DNA from 2 places in the Virgibacillus sp. LDC1 genome. Region 2 is predicted to be linked to the other one. Evidence: a T-box and tRNA genes for the amino acid it is inferred to sense, from the RefSeq annotation. Region 2 holds a T-box; the other holds one or more tRNA genes.

Region 1 (7,079 bases), on a different contig from region 2:
AGGTGGAAGTGCAGCAATGCATGGAGCTGACCAATACTAATCGGTCGAGGGCTTATCCAACATATTTCAATGTGCTGCAAATTCGTTTCGTATCTAGTTTTCAGGTGATCAATCACTTGAATTGAATAATGTTCCCTGATAGCTCAGTTGGTAGAGCACTCGACTGTTAATCGAGTTGTCACAGGTTCGAGTCCTGTTCGGGGAGCCATTTATGGAGAGGTGTCCGAGTTGGCCGAAGGAGCACGATTGGAAATCGTGTAGGCGCCAAAAGCGTCTCGAGGGTTCGAATCCCTCTCTCTCCGCCACTATTATTTCAAGCAAGGCCCGTTGGTCAAGGGGTTAAGACACCTCCCTTTCACGGAGGTAACAGGGGTTCGAATCCCCTACGGGTCACCACTATCTTAATTGCATCAGGGGATGAGAATCCCGTCGGTTCGTCGGAGGATAACTTCGTAAGCAGAGGCTTCGCAGTCTCAAACGAAGTGAGAGTATCCCCTACGGGTCACCACTTTCTTAAAAAACACTTGCTTCTTATATCAGATTTTGATATGATAAAAGTCGCTTTGTTACGGAGGCTTAGCTCAGCTGGGAGAGCATCTGCCTTACAAGCAGAGGGTCGGGGGTTCGATCCCCTCAGCCTCCACCATCAATCATCCCCAAGAAGTGAAGCTCATGCTTCGCAGGTAATTCCGATTGTTTTTCGGGGATCCTATACAAGCAATTCTTATAATGACGCGGGGTGGAGCAGTTCGGTAGCTCGTCGGGCTCATAACCCGAAGGTCGTAGGTTCAAATCCTGCCCCCGCAACCAATTTATATCGCGATAGCGATAATGCCTCGTGGAACTGTGGTGTAGAGGCCTAACATGCCTGCCTGTCACGCAGGAGATCGCGGGTTCGAATCCCGTCAGTTCCGCCATTCTTTACAACTTTGGGATGAGATGAGTATCCGATATGGGTTCCGTCAAAGTTCGCGAAGAGCTTTAAGGCTCGGTAGCTCAGTCGGTAGAGCAGAGGACTGAAAATCCTCGTGTCGGCGGTTCGATTCCGTCCCGAGCCACCATGTACGTTTTATAACTTTATATGCCGGTGTAGCTCAATTGGTAGAGCAACTGACTTGTAATCAGTAGGTTGGGGGTTCAAGTCCTCTCGCCGGCACCATTCTGGAGGATTAGTGAAGTGGCTAAACACGGCAGACTGTAAATCTGCTCTCTTCGAGTTCGGTGGTTCGAATCCATCATCCTCCACCAGTTTTTAGGGGCATAGTTTAAAGGTAGAACAGCGGTCTCCAAAACCGTTAGTGTGGGTTCAATTCCTGCTGCCCCTGCCAATCGTATCACAGTGTTTTAATATGGCGGTCGTGGCGAAGTGGTTAACGCACCGGATTGTGGCTCCGGCACTCGGGGGTTCAATTCCCCTCGATCGCCCCATATTACAAAATCATATTGGGGATTAGCCAAGCGGTAAGGCAACGGACTTTGACTCCGTCATGCATAGGTTCGAATCCTATATCCCCAGCCATTGATTTTTATGTTTGCGGACGTGGCTCAGCGGTAGAGCATCGCCTTGCCAAGGCGAGGGTCGCGGGTTCGATTCCCGTCGTCCGCTCCATTTTTATTTCTGGCGCCATAGCCAAGTGGTAAGGCACAGCTCTGCAAAAGCTTTATCCCCAGTTCGAATCTGGGTGGCGCCTCCATAACAAAACTATGTGCCCTTAGCTCAGCTGGATAGAGCGTTTGACTACGAATCAAAAGGTCAGGAGTTCGAATCTCTTAGGGCACGCCATTATGTAAGCCGGTGTGGCGGAATTGGCAGACGCGCGCGACTCAAAATCGTGAGGGAAACCGTGGGGGTTCGAGTCCCTTCACCGGCATCATCCAAAAGGAATGTAGACTATCAACGTCTGCATTCCTTTTTTTGTTGCATCTAGATCGATAGAGATCCAGTGCAGGGTTGGACGTAGGTCTGTAGGAGGCCCCGCCTTAGGTCTAGGTCTAAAAACCGTCCCCAGGCCGTTTTAGTGAAACTCGAAATTACCTAGAATAGAGTCATAAGGTTGAACAAATGAAACAACGATCAAACAACAGAAAGGCGGTGTATAAATGAGAAATTCAAAAGGAAATGGAATGAGTATCCTGTTGATTGGTTTAGGGATCTTGGTTCTCCTGGGAGTATTCGGTCCTCTGCTTGGATGGTTGTTCAGTCTTTTAATTCCAATACTGATGGTCGCGTTGGGATACTACGGGATCCGGAGAGGTAACACCTTGATGGGATGGGTTATTCTCGGTATCGGTGTGATCTGGTTGATGGGTAAACTGTCTTGGCTGATCGGTCCGATCCTTGGAGTTATCTTAATCATCTACGGGGTGTCCCGATTGAAGAATGGCAGACCCCGTTATTGATAAAAACCACTACATTAAATAACATGCATGAACAACAGATCATGATAGATGAGGAGGGCTAAGCCAATATGAGTGTTTTCCGGCGGATAAGAGACATAACCGTAGCAACATTGAATGAAAAGCTCGAGCAGAGCCAGGATCCGGTTCGATTGATCGACCAGTTCCTACATTCAACCAGACAGGACATTGCAGAGGCTGAGAAGCTGCAGCAGCAATGCCAAGTACATTCCAGACAGCTGAAGCAGCAGGTGGATCAAGCGGAAACCATGCGCTATAAACGCGAAGAGCAGGCGCTGCTTGCATTGAAGGCCGGCGAAGAACATCTTGCCAAGCTGGCATTGCAGGAGAAGCTGATCTATGAGGAAAAGATCGAGCAGTATCAAGGCCTGTTATCCTCAAGCCTGGAGTCGCTAAAAGAAATCGAGGAGCAGCTCGGCGAGCTGCGGATGGAATATCAGACGGTATACAGCAAACGCCAATATTATGTTGCCCGAGTGGAAACCCTTCGTCTTCAGCAGAAAATGAATGAACGTACGGGCTCCTACGGCGGCGGCCATGACGTACCGAAGATGTTCAATCGCCTCGAAGACCGTATCAGCGACTGGGAACTCGAAGCCAGAAGTCTTCGCGATTTACGGCGCATGGGGCAGGAATACATGGAACAGGCTGGTGAATCGGTCTCCACTGTATTAGAAAAAGAACTTGCCCGCCTGAAGCAGAAGCTGAATAACAGCGGAAAGGAGTAACCATGACTAGATTGTACCGTTCCACCCGAGACAAAATGTTCACAGGGTTGATCGGCGGTATATCCGATCATTTCGGAGTCGAATCTACCCTACTTAGAGTCATATTTGTAGTCAGTATCTTTTTCACAGGCGGTACAACGCTGTTGATCTATCTGATTGCATCCCTTGTAGTACCTAAGGAGCCGTATTATCACGATCCGTACGGTCCACAGGGAAGACATGGTGGCGGATACCGTTATAACGATCATCCGGGCCCTGGACCAGGCTACAACAGCTATAACGATGCTTATGGACGTCAAGGCTATCCTAATGAGCATGGAAATTTTGGTCCCAAATATGACCGTCCCAATGGCACAAGAAACAACGCGCCAGCGGATTCCGACCTGGATGCGATGATGAAGGATATTGAGAGAAAAGCCATGCAAAAAGAAATCGAAGAATTAAAGAAAAAACTTTCGAACTATGAGAAGGGAGATAAATAACATGGGAGTATTTAAAAGAATTAAGGATATGACGAAAGCATCGGTGAATGAACTGCTGGATAAAGTAGAGGATCCGATCGTAATGTTGAACCAGTACCTGCGCGACATGGAGGCAGAAATTCACGAAGCAGAGGTAACGGTTGCGAAGCAAATGGCTAACGAGCGTCGTATGAAGCAGCGCGTCGATGAGGCTGTGAAGATGGCGGCACAACGTGAAGCTCAAGCTGAATTGGCTCTGAAAAATGGTCAAGAAGAAGTGGCTCGCAAGCTGCTTGAAGAAAAAATCTATTTCGATCAAAAAGAAACCGAGTACGTGGAATTGCACCTGCAATCCGAGGCTCAAGCGAAAGAGCTTGTAGCTCAGCTGCATGAAATGAAAGACGAGTTCTACAAAATGCGCAACAAGCGTAATGAGCTCGTAGCCCGTGCTCAAATGGCTAAAGCGAAGAAGCAAATGTCTCAAGTGAGCAGCCTGCACACGATCGAAAGCGGCAGTGCTTCGATGGGCTTCCACCGCATGGAGGAAAAAATCATGCAAATGGAAGCAGAAGCCGATGTGCTTCGCGCCCCATATCGTCCTAACAACGCAGTATACACAAGCCCCGTAGATGCTGAGAAGCAATTGAAGGTGGATGAGCAGCTGCAAGCTTTGAAAAACAAAATGGGGAATTCTTCGAAGTCCGAGTAATTCCTCTAGCAAGTCAGCAAAATAAGATTAAACCGTATTCGAACACCATGTTCATATGATATGCTATACGAATGAGATTGTCGTATAGTACAGGCAAAGCCATACAGTGGGGAACGTCTCACTGATATGGCTTTTCCGAGCTTATATCTTGGTCATCAAGGAGGTGCGACATGGACAGAAACCGCTGGATAGCAGTTGGTTTAATCAGCTTGGGTATTATTATGCTTTTCGGCCGATGGCTTGGTTTCTTCACCATTGTCGCCCTGATACTCATGTTCGCAGGTGTCCTTCAGGTCAGACAAGGCCATTTGAAGAAGGGATACATTCTGCTCGGAGTAGGTGCCGTACTGCTGCTGCTGGAGCATCTCATGTTGATTATCGGCATCAGCTTGATATCACTGGGTATTTTTTATGGCAAGTCGAAGCGAGCCCATACGACGACAAAGTACATTCAGAAGCAGAACTTTATGTCCAACTTTGATTGGGACCGGGCTCCGTGGGTGATGCGCAGTCTGAGTGTGTGGCATGTGCTTGGAGAGGCGGATGTGGATCTATCCCTGGCGCTTCCGGAGGAACGCCAAACGGTCCTTATGTTCCATGGGATACTGGGGGATATTGATCTGATGATCCCGGACTATTATGGAGTGGAGATCGAAGCATCGATCCTGTTTGGCTCGATTCATATGGACGACCGGAAGGAAACCGGCATATTAAACCGCGTGCGGTATCAATCACCCAATTATGAGACCAGTGAATATAAAGTGAAATTTATTGTTTCTTATTTGGGCGGAGATTTGAATATAAGAATGACATAATCAACGTATGTTTTGTGTAAACCATTCAGGAGGGTTGCCCCGTGGAAACGGAAAAGAAAGCAAATATGATTACCCGAAGTATGCGTGAGGGGACCCTTCTGGGATTGGTTGTCATGCTGGTTGTCCTATATTTATTATATACATATGGTTATCTTCAACCGTTTGAGACGTGGAAGAACCGGATCGAAGCCGGCATTACCCTGGTATTGCTGCCGATTGGGCTGGGAGCAATCTATGGCTTCTTCCAGGGATACCGGGTAAAACGGAGGGTCGATCTCGTGAGGGAAACGCTGGTAAACTGGGAAAAAGGCAGCCTTACGGATGTGATGCCGGACATCGGCGAAGACGAAGTGGGCCGGCTTGGAGAACAGCTGGTGAAGATCAGCAAACGCTGGGAGGATCAAGTGTCTTCCCTGCAGCGGTTATCAACGAACAATGCCCAGCTTGCCGAGCAGGCCAGGGTAACAGCAATTGTGGAAGAGAGGCAGCGTCTGGCGCGCGAGCTCCATGATGCGGTTTCTCAGCAGCTGTTTGCCATCTCGATGACGGCAACCGCTGTGGGCAGGACGCTGGATAAGGATTTTGACAAAGCGCAGCGCCAGGTGGCTCTGATCGAGGAAATGTCGGCTGTGGCCCAGTCCGAGATGAGGGCGCTTCTTCTTCATCTGCGGCCGGTTTATCTCGAAGGGAAAGCACTGGAGCAAGGGCTGAAGGATCTGATCAAGGAATTGCGGATTAAAGTACCTATGGAAATTACGTTTGAAATGGACGATGACATACATTTGCTTAAAGGGATCGAAAATCATCTGTTCCGTATCATTCAGGAGGCGATGTCAAATACGCTTCGGCACTCCAAAGCGGAGAAGATGGACATCCGTATTCATCGCAGGCAGAACACTGTTCGGGTGATGCTGCGTGATGATGGGATCGGGTTTGAACTGGACGATAAGAAACAGACTTCCTACGGTCTATCGACGATGCAGGAACGGGTGACGGAGATCGGGGGCTCGGTACAATTCATAACAGCACCGGGTAAAGGGACTCGAATTGAGATCGTTGTGCCACTCATAAATGATGAACGTAAACGGGGGGATGGAGATGGAAACGCCGATTAAGGTGCTGCTGGTGGATGATCATGAGATGGTCCGGATCGGTTTAGCGGCTGTGCTTGGTACAGAGGACGGCATCGAGGTGGTGGGTGAAGCGGGCAGCGGCGAGGAAGGGATACGCTTAGCGCAGGAATATCATCCTGATGTGGTGCTGATGGACTTGGTGATGGACGGGATGGATGGTATCGAGACGACGCGCCAATTGATGAATCAGTTTCCGAATCTTAAGGTCATTGTACTGACCAGCTATCTGGACGATGAGAAGATGTATCCGGTTATTGAAGCAGGTGCGTTCAGTTATTTATTGAAGACATCCCGTGCTTCTGAAGTAGCTGATGCTATACGTGCAGCCGCACGCGGGCAGTCGGTGCTGGAGTCGCAGGTTGCCTCCAAGATGATGAATCGATTCCGGCATCCGCAAAATGAAGCACCGGCGCATAACGACCTTACGGACCGGGAAATGGAAGTGCTCCGACTGGTGGCGCAGGGCAAGTCGAATCAGGATATTGCCGATGATTTGATTATCGGCATTAAAACCGTGAAGTTTCATGTAACGAATATTTTAGGCAAGCTGGGGGTAGAGGATCGAACCCAGGCTGCCATCTACGCTTATAAAAATGGGCTGGCTGAGTAAGGAATGCCGGCTCTTTTTTATGCGATGATCGTGACATAAACAGATCCAAGATGCTGAGACGTTGAGCGTGGTACAAAAGCAGATTCATGATGCGATGCGTGAGTTATAAACATATCCATGTAACCATGAGAGGCAGGCTTAAAGACTCCCGGATCGGGAGCTTTTTTTATTTAGGGACGGGGAAGCAAGAATGTTTACATAAAGC
Region 2 (7,079 bases):
TGCAGTTGGATGAAGTGAACAACAGGATGACGCGCTTGGAACGATCCGAAGCAGGGAATCCGGGTGGCCCCACTATCCGGGAAGTCCCATCCCAGCGTGCCGCTTTCATTCGTGACCAAGTCGCCCGCAGCCAGCTATGTCTCTTGCTGGATGAGATTACGAAATATGCTGCCTCTTATGGAGAAGAGGAAGCCAGGCAGCTAACCATTCTTTGGCATGACCACGGCAGCGGGAATGCCGACATCGCCGATATTGAGGTCGCAGTCCCCATAACTAGGGACATCCCTGCTAATGGGCGCGTTCGTGTGGACTTTCTACCGCAGCTGATATCTGCCGCATCTCTTGTACATCGTTGTGATCCATGCATCCATAGCTGCCCCGTTATACCCGAGCTCAAGGCATGGATTTCGTCCCAAGGCCTCGTTCAATCGGACCGGGAACCGATCCGCGAGATCTATCTCACCTCGGATAAAGATATCTATGGTAAGCAGCGCCCTGCGGAATTGCTTATCCCCCTACAAGGTAACGCGGAGTAACCCTTCCTTGCCGCGAGGGCTACCGAAACGAAAGTCGACCCATCCTCTATCCGTACTTGCAGCAGCGGTACTCCGGCATGTCTTTTTTTGCTGTTGAATAAAACGCTTCCCGCCCTCTTGACTCTCCCCTTAACAGGAGAGTGTACAGTAGCGTTAAATCGAACAAGAGGAGTGGGGTTTCATGAAACGATTAGAAGACAAAATCGCATTGGTTACAGGCGGAAGCCGAGGCATCGGCAAAGGAATCGCCCTTCGGTTAGCGGATGAAGGGGCTCTTGTCGTTGTGCATTACGGAACCCGCCGGGATGCTGCGGATCAGGTTGTCCAGACCATACAAGATCAGGGTGGGCGAGCTATCGCCCTAGGCGCCAAACTGGAATCGGTAAACGGAGCAAAAGGACTCATTCATTCGCTGGAGGAGGAACTTGTTCGCGTAACGGGGGACAACCGTTTCGATATTCTGGTGAATAACGCAGGCATCGGAACCTCCAACACCTTTGAAGAGACGACCGAGGAAAGCTTCGATGAGCTGCTTGCCGTCAATGTAAAAGCACCGTTCTTCCTGGTCCAACAGGCGCTGCCGCTCCTTCGTGACGGCGGACGCATCGTCAACATCTCCTCCGGTGTTACGCGTATCGCCTATCCGCATATTATGGCTTACAACATCACCAAGGGTGCCATCAATACGTTCACGTTGCATCTCGCCAAGCTGCTTGGTCCACGCGGGATCACGGTGAATGCGGTTCTTCCAGGCATCGTGGATACGGATGTGAATGCTTCATGGCTGCATACGCCGGAAGGGCAGCAGCATGCCGCGGAGATGTCCGCGCTTGGCCGAATCGGTCAGCCGTCGGATATTGCGGATGTCGTAGCGTTTCTGTCATCGAGCGACGGGCGCTGGGTGACGGGCCAAATGGTTGACGCAACCGGCGGCTCTCATCTGTAACTATAAGAAAAACGTCAATCGACGTACTCTCAAAGAAGACAGACCGCGTTTGGCGGTAGTTTTTCTTGCGATATCAGGCAGCAGATCCTCCGAAGTTTATACTTTCTGATATCTTAAAAAGAGGCGATCCTTGCCTGGCATCAACGCCAAGCAAGGATCGCCCTTTTTCTTGTTTCAGTTGTTTAATCGGTTTCGGCCATCCGCACAACCGACTTCCGCTCCGGGTTCCAGCGCCATAACGGATCCTTCCCCCTCACCTGCAAGCCTCCTACCCATTTATCGATGGTTCCGGTGCAGGCATAGTCGGCCTTCCCGGCTAGCACCTCATGCCCCAAACTCGTCACTTGCAGCACCCGATCTTGGAAATGGGGTACAGCCAGCTTAAAGTCGGGAAACGGTGCTGTACCATCGATAACCAGCAAAGAATCCGGCCCCTCCGTCATCTTCGCCAGGTAATACCAGAACTCCAGATCTCCCATTCCGAGTGTATGGAGCTTATCACCTACCTTTCGGAATAACTCATAAGGCTTATGGATTCCGCCCGCTACAGCCTCTAACGTCGTCTGCTCGATGATCCCGAGTCCATTGCTCACAGAGGGCAGCCGTGCCAGATGAGCCTCGAATGCATCGCTTGCAAAAGACAGTGCCGAGGAATCAACCTCCAGCATGCGCTGATGTTTCTCCGGCAGTTCCGAGGTATAGGCCTCCCACAACACGCTGCCCAGCATAAGCTCTTCTTCTCCAATCGTGTGCCATGTGCCCGATAACGTCTCGAGTTGCTCCGTGCTAAGCTGCCCCAGCCCGCGAAAAAGCTCGATGCCCGGGTATGCGCCAATGCACAGCAGGCTAAGCCTCGTATTTCCGAGTGGCCGATCCTTAAACCAATGCAGCAAATAAGACAGCATCGTCTGGTCAAACAGATCATGCTCAAACCAGAGCACGACTTCATCATATTTTTTAAAATCCTGAAGCTTCCTCTCCTGCGACTCGCAGGTCTTTACATATTCCTTCTGCGGAATTCCCAGCGTTTGCTCCAGATACTGAGCTCTTGCGCTCCGATGATCCGGCTCGTCCATCTTCGTGAAGACCGGACCAAACGAATAAAGCTCCCTCCACACCAGGATATCTCCTTGAACGTTCCCTTGCTTCAGCTTATCCCCTACTGAATCCCCGTTAACGATATGCAGCATACGCCTGCCTCCCTCATACAGATCGGTGAACACCGATACAAAGTCGGCTACATGAAGCGTGTTCTTCAGCTTCCGCCGGGCATCAAAAAGTCTCTTCTTCAAAGCCGTCAAGGATATATCCAAATATTGCGAGATCTCCCGCAGGCTGTAGCCTTGAAAATAATAGAGCTGGACCGCAATCCGCATGCCGGGTGGCAAATCCGCGATCGTGGCATGCAGCTGACCGATCATTTCTCTCTTTTCCACGACCGACTCTAAGCTTCGCTGATCTCCAGCCGGCAGCTCAACCTCATGCAGCGGTAACGTCTGCAATTGCTTGCGGCGCAAGTCCCTGTAACACTGCCGCTCCACGATCACTTTGAACCATCCGGGAAAACGCCGGGAATCCTGCAGCTTATGCAGATTCGCAAAGGCCTCCGTAAAGGCCTCCTGCACGGCATCTTCCGCTAAATGGGGATCACGCAATTTATCGTAGGCCACAGCCAGCGCCATGCCGGTAAAATGCCGGACCAAGCTTTCCTGGGCCTCGGCACTGCCCCGCCGGGCTTCCTCAATCCACTGGAACACGTTCACTTAAACCTCCCTTCCCGGTGTCTCTAACACTTAAGTGCCGATTCGTATAAAAAAGGTTACCTCTCTTCAGGAAATGACCGTCTGCACCGGATGGATGATATAACGAAAATTCTCCATGGCCTTCGCCGGCGCCTCCGAAACACGGTTCCAATGATGATAGAAACTATATGGGAATTTAAAGAGATGGCCGAAGTCCCAGTCGATTACAGCCCCGTCGATACCTAATGCCCAGTACTCCGGCTGATCTGGCAAATAAGACGATCTTGCAGCCTCCACGAGAGGCAGCCGATCCACGGGCGATACGATTCGAATCGGCTCTTCTGGGTCCAGCTGGCGGCTGGCACGGAGCACCTTCGCGATTTTGAGTACACCCGGCAAGCCTCTGCGAAAATAAGCATGGTGGCCAAGATCATACAATATGTTTAAGGCATGGGAGTAGGTCAGCATATGCCCCATCAAGTCATGATGGGCTTCCGCTCGGTAGATTACCGAATAAGTGGCCAGTTCATTCAAAATAAAGGCCGACAGCTGATCGCCGTCCGTTATTTCAGGCATCCCGTCATGTTCATCCAGGGTCAACCGTTTAACCTCGGCTGCAGAATATCCGATCCAGGACCTTCCCGGAATTGTCTTCGCGAAAGAGGAGACCAATTCCGCAATATCGGCTGCTTCATGGCGGAGACCACCTCCAAGCTCGTGGAGTGCAGCCAGACTTATTGCGGCATAGATCACATTGTGCCCGACCCAGTGCAAACCATCGATCGTACCGTCAAGGGCTGCAAGAATCCGTGATTCGGCGCTGTCTACGCTCAGGCTTTCCTCTGGCACCGTTCCCGGCTGCAAATACTTGCCGATCATCCTCCGATTCTCCGCTGCCACAGCCTCTTCAACCTTCCCGGACAAATGGTTTTCTTTTATAAAAAAATAACCCGCGATCGCTGCCGCTCCGTAATGGGCTTGCCAAATATCTCCCGTTTGCCGTCTACTCTGCGACAGTATGGATAATCCGTCAACGAGAATCGCCGTATTCTTATCTCTCATCACGAGTCCTCCCCACACCCCTCTTGACATTCACTTAACACCTATGTAATGATACTCTTCAACTCATCTTGTTCTCTCTTCAGATTCGAAAAGAGCTGCGCAGATGAATTTAAGAACAACATACCACACGGCGATGAGAAGAAATAGTAGCTTATCTCTCGGGGTCCAAGCGAACCGGCGAATGGTGCGAGGCCCGGTACTCCGGAGTAAGTGAATGGATCTTCTCGCTTCAACCCGAACCTCCGAGCTGTGCCGGAGCAGTAGGCCTTGACGGCTCTCCACCGTTACTTTGGGAGATATGGCAGGAATCATGGTGCATTTCACCATTTCCACGTCATGCTAAAGAGCGACCGTACAGTCGAATTCGGGTGGTACCGCGGAGTTACACTTCGTCCCATAGAGGGATGAGGTGTTTTTGTGTTGTTCGCAAACTATCAGGGAGGTGTTTTTTATGAAACGATTATTGTCAGGCATCAAGCCGAGCGGGGATTTGAATATTGGCGGATATGGAGGTGCCCTCCGTCAATATGTGAAGCTGCAGCATGAATATGAATCCTATTTCTTCGTGCCGGATCTGCATGCGATCACGGTCTATCAGGATCCCATGGAGCTGCACCAGCGCACGCGGGACATTGCCGCGCTGTACATTGCGTCGGGCATTGACCCCGATAAAGCGACGATCTTTCTGCAATCGCAGGTCCCCTCACATGTAGAGCTCGGGTGGTTGCTGGAGACGCAGGCGCATTTTGGTGAATTAAAGCGCATGACCCAATTCAAGGAGAAATCGGGCGGAAAAGATACCGTAAGCTCCGCGTTGTTTACGTATCCGGTCCTGATGGCTGCCGATGTGCTGCTCTACCAGGCAACGCATGTACCTGTCGGTGACGACCAGAAGCAGCATCTTGAATTGACACGCGATCTGGCCGAGCGCTTCAATAACCGGTATGGCCGCACGTTTACGGTGCCTGAGCCGATCATCCAGGATATTGGCTCCCGCGTCATGGGGCTTGACGATCCGTCCAAGAAGATGAGCAAAAGCAACCCGAATAAGAACAGCTGCGTCCACATGATGGATACGCCGGAGGATATCCGCAAGAAGTTCTCCAGGGCCGTTACCGACTCCGATGGCCAGGTCCGGCATGACTGGGAGCAGAAGCCGGCGGTCAGCAATCTGATCGAGATTTATTCCGTATTCTCCGAGGAAGCCATCTCCGTCATCGAGAAACGGTATGAAAGCCAAGGATACGGTACGTTCAAGAAGGAATTAGCTGAAGTGGTCATCGAGAAACTTCAACCGATCCAGGAGCGGTTCCATCAAATCGTGAATTCCTCCGAGCTTGATCGCATTTTGATGGACGGAGCGAAGCGGGCTTCCGAAATCGCAGTCCCAACACTGCTTGCAGCCAAGAAAGCGATGGGATTGGTCACGTTTTGAAAGAACCACAGGGCGTCCCCTTGATATCTGCATCCTGCTTAGGAATCAGATCAAGGGGCGCCCTGCTTATTTTTGTTGGCTTGCCTTTTACGTTGTACACCGGCGTCTACTCCGTTCTAGTCTTATCCCGCCTCGCATTAACCCCATGGTTCTTCTGATTCCCGACTTATTTATTGAATTGCCCGCCATGTCTTGTGGCCCCCTTGACATCATCTCCCTATCGTAACCGTAATCTTATTCCCTTGATCAGGAATGGTGATCGCCAAGAGGCCGCTCTTCGAATCCGGGAAAGGGCGCAGCTCGATTTGATAGGCGTCCGTACCGGCAACCGCCACGTCGCTTCTGGATATCGACTCCAAATGGGGGTGGTAAATCAATGTCTCTCCAACGGACGAAACGAAATCTATACTTAAGCTGCCGTTTTCATGATCATAACGGTATGCTGAGAGCACGCCGGCTGTCGCTTGCGGATACGCGCGATTCAACGCCTTGGCATATGGGGCTTCCTTGAAGCCGTCACACCAGCACCAGTATGTATTGCTCCAAAGATACCGCTCGAATATCGCAATGATCTGCCTGGAAAGCTGAAAGGTTGCCGGATGATTGGAGAATGCTCCCCATTCCCCGACCAGGACCGGGACGTTCAACCGTTCCTGCACCTTGCGATGGGTAGCAAAAATCAGCTGGACGCGATCCTGATTGTAAATGTCATAATGCTCCGTATCGACCACCAGATCATAGCCGTGCGGTGCGAACACCTGATGGTGTAAGGTTTGACCGGCTGGATCCTGCACAAGCTGCAAGCCGGACTCGATCCCCATGTTCGAAAAATAGCTCGTTTCCAGCATCAAAAATCCGTCCGGGGAAATGGAGCGAATGGCTGCCGCCGTCTTGCTGAAAAAGGGCGCGAGAACCTCCCTTTCGAAGATTTGCGATACTTCTCTGGCGCTGTCGACGAGTATGCGGTACGTATCCATCTCCGCCATCCCGGCAAGAACCTCCAGCCTCTTTTCCTCGTCAAACCACAGTCCGGCAAGCTGCTCCATGTTCGGGTCGGCTATTCGCATCACATGCCCCGCATATGCGGCAATGATGGTGCCGAGCACCTCCTGTCCGCTTGTTCCGGGGTACGGCTCGTTCATCATGTCATAACCGATAATATTCGGACAATCAGCCATAAACTGTGCGGCATGCTTCCACATCGCTGCATAGTGATCCTGCAGGCCGATCCCGTCGGAAGCGGACGTATTCCGCCAGAAGTGATCCAGAGCGCGGTTCACAGCCGGACTTTCCAGGTAGGCGTCACTCCAAATATGTCCGGTAACATGAGGAAGATCATCGGAGAGGGTCGCCCACGC

Evidence for each region. A T-box is a leader RNA that pairs with one kind of tRNA and senses whether it is charged. The one in region 2 lies ahead of trpS (tryptophan--tRNA ligase), so its partner is inferred to be a tRNA-Trp.
Region 1: it has a tRNA-Trp gene. The T-box ahead of trpS (tryptophan--tRNA ligase) is inferred to sense a tRNA for this amino acid. The anticodon was not compared.

The regions. Positions count from the first base shown of each region.
Region 1 covers NZ_JAOXLZ010000001.1:4,473,972-4,481,050, reverse strand. The annotation lists partial or broken rRNA gene OHJ21_RS20620 (23S ribosomal RNA) at 1-60, shown strand, start outside; tRNA gene OHJ21_RS20615 (tRNA-Asn) at 133-208, shown strand; tRNA gene OHJ21_RS20610 (tRNA-Ser) at 214-305, shown strand; tRNA gene OHJ21_RS20605 (tRNA-Glu) at 322-396, shown strand; tRNA gene OHJ21_RS20600 (tRNA-Val) at 571-646, shown strand; tRNA gene OHJ21_RS20595 (tRNA-Met) at 734-810, shown strand; tRNA gene OHJ21_RS20590 (tRNA-Asp) at 841-917, shown strand; tRNA gene OHJ21_RS20585 (tRNA-Phe) at 986-1,061, shown strand; tRNA gene OHJ21_RS20580 (tRNA-Thr) at 1,084-1,159, shown strand; tRNA gene OHJ21_RS20575 (tRNA-Tyr) at 1,164-1,248, shown strand; tRNA gene OHJ21_RS20570 (tRNA-Trp) at 1,255-1,328, shown strand; tRNA gene OHJ21_RS20565 (tRNA-His) at 1,353-1,428, shown strand; tRNA gene OHJ21_RS20560 (tRNA-Gln) at 1,445-1,519, shown strand; tRNA gene OHJ21_RS20555 (tRNA-Gly) at 1,535-1,609, shown strand; tRNA gene OHJ21_RS20550 (tRNA-Cys) at 1,621-1,694, shown strand; tRNA gene OHJ21_RS20545 (tRNA-Arg) at 1,707-1,783, shown strand; tRNA gene OHJ21_RS20540 (tRNA-Leu) at 1,792-1,871, shown strand; gene OHJ21_RS20535 (hypothetical protein) at 2,101-2,400, shown strand; gene OHJ21_RS20530 (PspA/IM30 family protein) at 2,469-3,146, shown strand; gene OHJ21_RS20525 (PspC domain-containing protein) at 3,149-3,628, shown strand; gene OHJ21_RS20520 (PspA/IM30 family protein) at 3,630-4,316, shown strand; gene liaF (cell wall-active antibiotics response protein LiaF) at 4,487-5,131, shown strand; gene OHJ21_RS20510 (sensor histidine kinase) at 5,173-6,246, shown strand; gene OHJ21_RS20505 (response regulator) at 6,224-6,874, shown strand.
Region 2 covers NZ_JAOXLZ010000006.1:262,636-269,714, reverse strand. The annotation lists gene OHJ21_RS29100 (MerR family transcriptional regulator) at 1-536, shown strand, start outside; gene OHJ21_RS29095 (SDR family oxidoreductase) at 718-1,482, shown strand; gene OHJ21_RS29090 (sigma-70 family RNA polymerase sigma factor) at 1,665-3,245, opposite strand; gene OHJ21_RS29085 (hypothetical protein) at 3,312-4,286, opposite strand; T-box leader at 4,411-4,686, shown strand; gene trpS (tryptophan--tRNA ligase) at 4,738-5,721, shown strand; gene OHJ21_RS29075 (cellulase family glycosylhydrolase) at 5,931-7,079, opposite strand, start outside.